2 regions of the Bacillus tequilensis genome follow, and region 1 is predicted to be linked to the other one. Evidence: riboswitches for the same ligand, from Rfam matches in the RefSeq annotation. Region 1 holds a riboswitch; the other holds the start of a gene.
The links. A riboswitch is a leader RNA that binds a small molecule or an ion and turns the genes downstream of it on or off. The one in region 1 is predicted to bind thiamine pyrophosphate.
Positions count from the first base shown of each region.

Region 2: another riboswitch for thiamine pyrophosphate. It lies ahead of thiT (energy-coupled thiamine transporter ThiT); the one in region 1 lies ahead of thiU (HMP/thiamine ABC transporter substrate-binding protein ThiU).

Region 1 covers NZ_CP048852.1:1,304,060-1,308,591, reverse strand. The annotation lists gene mgtE (magnesium transporter) at 1-588, opposite strand, end outside; gene G4P54_RS21465 (hypothetical protein) at 606-728, opposite strand; M-box (ykoK) riboswitch at 819-985, opposite strand; gene G4P54_RS06995 (transcriptional regulator SplA domain-containing protein) at 1,092-1,229, opposite strand; TPP riboswitch at 1,534-1,646, shown strand; gene thiU (HMP/thiamine ABC transporter substrate-binding protein ThiU) at 1,745-2,347, shown strand; gene G4P54_RS06985 (ECF transporter S component) at 2,349-2,948, shown strand; gene G4P54_RS06980 (ABC transporter ATP-binding protein) at 2,935-4,532, shown strand, end outside.
Region 2 covers NZ_CP048852.1:2,979,102-2,983,633, reverse strand. The annotation lists gene floT (flotillin lipid rafts scaffold protein FloT) at 1-1,373, shown strand, start outside; gene G4P54_RS15860 (GNAT family N-acetyltransferase) at 1,398-1,919, shown strand; gene thiT (energy-coupled thiamine transporter ThiT) at 1,959-2,537, opposite strand; TPP riboswitch at 2,638-2,739, opposite strand; rRNA gene G4P54_RS15850 (16S ribosomal RNA) at 3,118-4,532, shown strand, end outside.

The sequences.
Region 1 (4,532 bases):
AGGTTCGCCAAGAATTAAATCACGGTAGGAAAGGACACCCACCAGCTGTTTGCTTTCATTGATCACATATAAGTAGTTGATCGATTCAGCGATTTCAGCAAAGCTTTTCAGTTTGACGACCGCGTCTTTAACAGTATAATGCTGAGGAATCCACACATACCGGTTTGTCATCATGCGTCCCGCTGAGTCAGCCGGATAATTCATCAAAAGCTGCACAGCTTTTGACTCTGACGCTTCCATGCTGGACAAAAGCTGTTCTTTCAGTTCTTCGTCCATTTCTTCAAGCAATTGAGCGAGATCATCGTTGTCCATTTTGTTCATCGCCAGTGTTGCTCTTGTTTTACCGACTTTATTTAAGACGACAAGCTGAAATTCGCGTTCCAGCTCCCCGATCATATCAGTAATATCATCTACAGTTAAATAAGATAAATAGCGGGCGTGGTGTTTTTCCGGCATTTCTTTAAAAATAAACGCCATATCATAGGGCTGCAGCTCATCAATAACGCTTCTGAAATCCCTGATTTTTCCGTCTCGCAATAAAATAATGATACGTAAAATGAGTTCGTCATAGGTCATGTTTTGAACCATCGGGACTCGTACCTCCTCTACGGAGACATGCCGGCCTCGCCAGAAGGTGCGGCAGATTGTCTCCTCATCGTGTAATCAATTGTCTTGCTGTCATAGTATATGGGTACTTCTTCAGATTGACTCGAATGGGGAGAATCCATACTCCGCACCTCCTTTTGTAAACTTCATTTTAAGGGCATAAAAAAAGCCTTCGGGATTGAAGGAGAAAGAAGCACGGCAAAAAAGCGTGCGGGCGCCTTCAATCGTAGAGCTTTAGCACTGTATGGCATAGGATCAAACATCCAGCTGCATTAAAAATCACCTTATGTCGATGATTTCTGTTGACCCATTGGCGTCTTTGGACATTTTTGGGCAGCAGCGTATCTCCATACAGGAGCCTCACCTAACGAAGTTCCTAATTGAATTGACACACTGAGATTACAGAAAAAAACAAGCTGTGTCAACTCAAAAAAGTATAAATGCGCTTTCATTACAATTACGGAACAAAACAAGGGCCTAAGCCCTTATTCTGTTGTTTGTGTCTCATCATCTTCCGAGAGCAAATGATATGATTCGTGAAGAAATAAAGCATACTCTCCTTCCTTCGTCGGATGAGGGACAAATTCAGCCTGATTGATGTATTGCTCCTCTTTCTTTTCCATGTGTTTCGCCTCCTTTTCCCATTAGATTGTCCAAAAGAAAGGTTCTTATCATGCAGCGGGGTTTTAGATTGTTGACAAAATCCTAAAACAGCTTAAGTTTAGGGGTTATCACCTTGTTTAACAGTAACGCTGTATCCTTCATATTCCAATTCAAGCTAAAGCACGCTGGCGATTTTTTGACAATTAATATGGAGCATTTCCCCAAATGTGATCATTCTCTCCTGCCCCTATATGAAAAAATCATTTCATTGTTTACAAAATGATTCTTATCATCTATGATGATGTCAAATAAAAAATTGCATACGGAAAGCACTAGGGGTGCTGTTTTGGCTGAGATAAAGCGCGGGAGAAACGCGCTTTGATCCCTTATGACCCGATCTGGATAATACCAGCGTGGGGAAGTGCAGGTTGACCGAATGGTGTATTTTTTGTGCGCTTAATCGATCTATGACTGCATATTCCCTTAGGATATGCAGTTTTTTTATTTCATCCTAAAAAACAGGAGGCATTTAGAAATGGAGCATATTTGCGGTACAAGCAGAATCGCCGGTTTTCGCTTCTCTTTATATCCGATGACGGATGATTTTATCAGTGTGATCAAGTCTGCTCTGAAAAAAACAGATACATCCAAGGTTTGGACGAAAACTGACCATATCAGTACAGTCTTGCGCGGATCGATTGATCATGTTTTCGACGCTGCCAAGGCCATTTACCTTTATGCGGCGAACAGCGAAAAGCACATCGTTATGAACGGCACGTTTTCCATCGGATGCCCGGGCGATACACAGGGAGATACATATCTTTTCAAAGACGATAAGCGTGTCAATGAAGATGCTGTCCGAGGCTTGAACGCGGAAGCGCCATGCCAATTTGCCCTTTATCCAATGAATGAGCCGGATTATATGGGATTGATTTTGAAGGCTGTCGACATCGCAAAAACCCAAGGCACCTTTGTACAGGGTGTCCATTACGCGAGCGAGCTTGACGGGGATGCGCATGACGTATTCAGAACATTGGAAACTGTTTTCCGCATGGCTGAACAGCAAACAAACCACGTAACCATGACGGTGAATTTTTCGGCTAACAGTCCATCAAGAAAAAACAGGAAGCAGGGATAACATGAAAAGCTGGAAAGTAAAAGAAATTGTCATCATGTCCGTTATCAGTATCGTTTTTGCCGTTGTTTATTTATTATTTACGCATTTCGGAAACGTGCTTGCCGGTATGTTCGGGCCAATCGCTTATGAACCGATTTACGGCATTTGGTTTATCGTTTCTGTCATTGCCGCTTATATGATTCGAAAACCGGGTGCGGCGCTCGTTTCTGAAATGATTGCAGCGCTCGTTGAGTGCCTGCTGGGAAACCCGTCTGGCCCGATGGTCATCGTTATCGGCATCGTTCAAGGTCTCGGGGCTGAGGCAGTTTTTCTCGCGACACGCTGGAAAGCATACTCTCTGCCTGTCCTTCTGCTGGCTGGAATGGGATCTTCGGCAGCCAGCTTTATTTACGATCTCTTTGTTTCCGGCTATGCAGCCTATTCACCAACTTATCTTCTCATTATGCTTGTGATTCGTCTGATTTCCGGTGCACTGCTTGCGGGGCTTCTCGGAAAGGCTGTCAGCGACTCTCTCGCTTATACAGGTGTATTAAACGGAATGGCGCTCGGAAAGGAACTGAAAAAGAAACGGAAGCGGGCATCAGAACATGCAAGCCTTTAATGAACTCCTGAAGGTTGACAAACTCAGCTTCTCTTATGAAGAAGACGAGAAACCGGTTTTTCAAAACCTTTCGTTTGAACTTCATAAAGGAGAATGCGCTTTATTGCTGGGCCCAAGCGGGTGCGGAAAAAGTTCGCTCGCCCTTTGTTTAAACGGCCTTTACCCTGAGGCTTGCGACGGCATACAGTCCGGGCATGTCTCCCTGTTTCAAAAGCCGGTTACAGGTACCGAATCCATTGCTCAGCGTGCCGGGATCGTCTTTCAGGACCCTGATCAGCAGTTTTGCATGCTGACGGTGGAGGACGAAATCGCTTTTGGGCTGGAAAATCTGCAGATTCCGAAAGAAGAGATGACGAAGAAAATCAATGCTGTTTTAGAAAAATTGCGTATTACCGATTTAAAAGAAAAAACGATATCCACTCTGTCAGGAGGACAAAAGCAGAAAGTGGCTCTCGCCTGTATTTTAGCGATGGAGCCTGAGCTTATTATGCTAGATGAACCGACTTCCCTTTTAGATCCTTATTCAGCGCGGGAGTTCGTTCACATGATGAAGGAGCTTCAGCGGGAAAAAGGCTTCAGCCTCCTCGTCATTGAGCACCAGCTTGATGAATGGACGCCTTGGATTGAGAGAACCATCGTGCTGGACAAATCAGGAAAAAAAGCGCTGGATGGCCGGACGAAAGATCTATTTCAGCATGAAGCAAAGACCTTAAAGGAATTGGGCATCGCGATTCCTAAAGGATGTGATCTTCAGGAAAAGCTCCGTATGCCGTTTTCTTTATCAAAAGAATCATTGTTCAATGAGCCTTTTCCTGCCGGCTATCCTGAAATAAATGAAGCTCCTTCCGGGAAGAGTGTGCTTGAAGTCAGCTGCCTTTCGTTCGCAAGAGGACAGCAGGCGATTTTCAAAGACATCAGCTTTTCATTGTGCGAAGGCTCTTTGACGGCGCTTGTCGGCCCGAACGGCACTGGAAAATCCACACTCTTATCTGTCCTCGCCCGTCTTTTAAAGCCGAAAAGCGGCAAGATTTTTCTATATGATAAGCCGCTGCAAGCGTATAAAGAAAATGAATTGCGTAAACGAATGGGATTTGTTTTTCAAAATCCGGAACATCAGTTTGTCGCCGATACGGTGTATGATGAGCTGCTGTTCGGCCAGAAAGCAAGCACTGAAACTGAGAAAAAAGCGCGGCACCTGCTGCATCGTTTCGGTCTTGCACATTTGGCTGACCATCATCCCTTCGCGATCAGCCAAGGGCAAAAAAGGCGTTTGAGTGTCGCGACTATGCTCATGCATGACGTAAAGGTTTTATTGTTAGACGAGCCAACCTTTGGCCAGGACGCCCGCACGGCGGCTGAATGCATGGACATGATTCAGAAGATCAAACAAGAAGGAACCGCTGTCCTTATGATTACACACGATATGGAGCTGGTCTCCTCGTATGCCGACAGCGTGCTCGTGCTTCACGATACAAGCCTGGCCTTTGACGGATCTCCAGCACGGTTATTTTCTGAGGAAACAGCACTTGTCCAAAAAGCGAAGCTCACTCTTCCCCTCTTATATGAATGGATGGCATATCAAGA
Region 2 (4,532 bases), 1.7 Mb from region 1:
GCGGCAACCGTCTTAAAATCGTCCGCGGCGGAGGAACCTTTGTCCTTCCCGTCTTTCAGCAGGCAGAGCCGCTAAGCCTTTTATCAAGCAAACTTGATGTTTCGACACCTGAAGTCTATACAGAACAAGGAGTGCCTGTAATGGCCGATGGAACTGCGATTATTAAAATCGGCGGTTCTATAGGAGAAATCGCTACAGCGGCCGAGCAATTTTTAGGAAAATCAAAAGACGACCGTGAGCAGGAAGCGCGGGAGGTTTTAGAAGGCCACCTTCGTTCCATTCTCGGCTCCATGACAGTAGAAGAAATCTATAAAAACAGAGAAAAGTTCTCTCAAGAGGTGCAGCGTGTCGCTTCACAGGATCTCGCAAAAATGGGACTTGTGATTGTCTCCTTTACCATTAAAGATGTCCGTGATAAAAACGGTTACCTTGAATCATTAGGAAAACCGAGAATTGCCCAAGTAAAACGTGATGCTGATATCGCAACAGCTGAGGCTGATAAAGAGACCCGAATAAAGCGGGCGGAAGCCGCTAAAGATGCAAAAAAATCAGAACTTGAACGGGCGACGGAAATTGCCGAAGCTGAAAAAATCAATCAGCTCAAAATGGCTGAATACCGCAGAGAACAAGATACGGCAAAAGCGAATGCTGACCAGGCTTATGATTTAGAGACTGCCAGAGCTCGCCAGCAGGTCACAGAGCAGGAAATGCAGGTTAAAATTATCGAACGCCAAAAACAAATTGAACTAGAAGAAAAAGAAATTCTCCGCCGTGAACGTCAATACGACTCAGAAGTGAAGAAAAAAGCCGACGCAGACCGTTATTCTGTTGAGCAGTCAGCAGCAGCTGAGAAAGCCAAACAGCTCGCGGAAGCCGACGCCAAGAAGTACAGTATAGAAGCAATGGCGCAAGCTGAGGCCGAAAAAGTCAGAATTGACGGACTGGCAAATGCAGAAGCTGAAAAAGCGAAAGGGGAAACAGAAGCTGAGGTAATCCGCCTAAAAGGTCTTGCAGAAGCGGAAGCCAAAGAGAAAATTGCCAATGCCTTTGAACAGTACGGGCAGGCGGCGATTTTCGATATGATCGTAAAAATGCTTCCGGAATACGCGAAACAAGCAGCGGCTCCTCTTTCAAATATTGATAAAATCACCGTGGTTGATACAGGAGGAAGCGGTGAATCAAGCGGTGCCAACAAAGTAACAAGCTATGCGACGAACTTAATGTCAAGCCTGCAAGAAAGCTTAAAAGCCTCGTCGGGAATTGACGTAAAAGAAATGATGGAGAACTTTTCAGGAAAAGGAAACGTAAAACAAAGCATTAATGAATTAACAAATGAAATCAAAGAAGCTAAAGCAGCCCCAAAATCAGAGTAATGAGTAAGGGAAGGAGAGAAGCGGGTGGTAGCTGTACGTGAAGCGAAGGTAGAGGATATAAAGGACATTGCAAAAGTGCATGTAGACAGCTGGAGGACAACATACCGCGAAATGATCCCGGCTGATTATTTAAACAGTCTGAACTACAAGGATTTTGAAGACAAATGGAAAAGGCGCTCGTTAAAGGGTGTATTTGTCGCTCAGGATGAAAAGGGTTCGATATTCGGCTTTGCTTCATTTGGACCTATCCGCTCTGAACAAGAAGGTTACGACGGCGAGCTATACGCAATTTATCTTCTGGAAGAGTGCCAGCGTCAAGGTGCAGGCAGGGCGCTCTTAATAAAAGGAGCAGAATTTTTGCTTCATCATGGTTTTTCGAGCATGTTTGTATGGGTCATTGAGCAGAACCCCTCGATTATATTTTATCAGTCCTATTCACCTGAAAGAGTAGCGGAGGACAGCATTGATATCGGGGGAGTAAGAATCAAAGAAGTGGGCCTTGGCTGGCCGGATCTTTCTGCTTTGAAAACAGTTCTCAAAAGATAACAAAAACCCCCCAGCGGACTGCGCTGGGGGGATTCGCTTTTAAGTTTTGTCAGTTTTGAGCAAACGCGGTGCGGTTAAAAACAATAAACAAAGGACAATTGCACAAATGATGAAAGAAGGGACCATATAAGTAGCATTATAAGTTAAAGAATAAATCCATACCGGCGTTCCTTCTGGAGCGTAGCTGCCGAAAAACACAGCCCCTGAAATGACATGCGCGGTATAACGCAGGAAACTGCCGATAAAAACTGCACCGATCACTGAAGCAATTAATTTACCTTTTGTTTTGGATTCAGCAGCTTTACGGACAGAAGAAGCGAAACAGCCGCTTACGCCGATAGCTGAGAACGCGATAATATAATCTAACAGCAGCTGTATAGGATGTTGTGGGAATAAGTTTCCGATCGCTATTTGTACCAGACCTGTCAATAAACCGGTAGTAAGGCCTGCTTTGACACCCCAGCGAAACGAAATCAAAAAGATGGGTATCATCATGATGGAGACCGAGCCTCCTTGAGGCATACTGAGAAACATTCCTGAAACGATGTCTAAAATAACAGCAGCCGCAGTCATAATGGCAATTTCAATAAGGCGAACCAGTTGCTTAGATTGATTCATAAAAATCCCCTTCCATTGATAGACAATCCAAAAGGACAACAAAAAAGCAGCACGCGGAAGGATGAGAAAAGTTCCACGCACTGCTTTACGAGCTGCAATTCATTTGACTTTGCCACATCCCTACGCCAGCGTTAACTAACAGGTTCAAAGGGTCAGAACGAAATCGCTCACTCTCAGCTTTAATGCTCCCCTTGTGGTCATCAGTATTCAGTTCGTTTCTACTATACAAGAAAAAGAAAAAAACAACAAGATTACATTATTGGTGTATATGTTCTTTTAAAATAGTTATATCTCATGACAAGGATTATAGTTTATTTGTTTTATAATTTTTTTGCCAAAACTATTGCAATAAATAAATACGGATGTTATAGTATTAAACGTCGCTGATGAACAGCAGACAAAATAAGAAGCTTCAAAACAATTTAAAAAGTTGTTGACAAAAAAGAGGCTGAATGTTATATTAGTAAAGCTGCTTCGCTAGGCGGCAGTCATGATCTTTGAAAACTAAACAAGACAAAACGTACCTGTTAATTCATTTTTTAAACAAATCGCACAGCGATGTGCGTAGTCAGTCAAACTTTTATCGGAGAGTTTGATCCTGGCTCAGGACGAACGCTGGCGGCGTGCCTAATACATGCAAGTCGAGCGGACAGATGGGAGCTTGCTCCCTGATGTTAGCGGCGGACGGGTGAGTAACACGTGGGTAACCTGCCTGTAAGACTGGGATAACTCCGGGAAACCGGGGCTAATACCGGATGGTTGTTTGAACCGCATGGTTCAAACATAAAAGGTGGCTTCGGCTACCACTTACAGATGGACCCGCGGCGCATTAGCTAGTTGGTGAGGTAATGGCTCACCAAGGCGACGATGCGTAGCCGACCTGAGAGGGTGATCGGCCACACTGGGACTGAGACACGGCCCAGACTCCTACGGGAGGCAGCAGTAGGGAATCTTCCGCAATGGACGAAAGTCTGACGGAGCAACGCCGCGTGAGTGATGAAGGTTTTCGGATCGTAAAGCTCTGTTGTTAGGGAAGAACAAGTACCGTTCGAATAGGGCGGTACCTTGACGGTACCTAACCAGAAAGCCACGGCTAACTACGTGCCAGCAGCCGCGGTAATACGTAGGTGGCAAGCGTTGTCCGGAATTATTGGGCGTAAAGGGCTCGCAGGCGGTTTCTTAAGTCTGATGTGAAAGCCCCCGGCTCAACCGGGGAGGGTCATTGGAAACTGGGGAACTTGAGTGCAGAAGAGGAGAGTGGAATTCCACGTGTAGCGGTGAAATGCGTAGAGATGTGGAGGAACACCAGTGGCGAAGGCGACTCTCTGGTCTGTAACTGACGCTGAGGAGCGAAAGCGTGGGGAGCGAACAGGATTAGATACCCTGGTAGTCCACGCCGTAAACGATGAGTGCTAAGTGTTAGGGGGTTTCCGCCCCTTAGTGCTGCAGCTAACGCATTAAGCACTCCGCCTGGGGAGTACGGTCGCAAGACTGAAACTCAAAGGAATTGACGGGGGCCCGCACAAGCGGTGGAGCATGTGGTTTAATTCGAAGCAACGCGAAGAACCTTACCAGGTCTTGACATCCTCTGACAATCCTAGAGATAGGACGTCCCCTTCGGGGGCAGAGTGACAGGTGGTGCATGGTTGTCGTCAGCTCGTGTCGTGAGATGTTGGGTTAAGTCCCGCAACGAGCGCAACCCTTGATCTTAGTTGCCAGCATTCAGTTGGGCACTCTAAGGTGACTGCCGGTGACAAACCGGAGGAAGGTGGGGATGACGTCAAATCATCATGCCCCTTATGACCTGGGCTACACACGTGCTACAATGGACAGAACAAAGGGCAGCGAAACCGCGAGGTTAAGCCAATCCCACAAATCTGTTCTCAGTTCGGATCGCAGTCTGCAACTCGACTGCGTGAAGCTGGAATCGCTAGTAATCGCGGATCAGCATGCCGCGGTGAATACGTTCCCGGGCCTTGTACACACCGCCCGTCA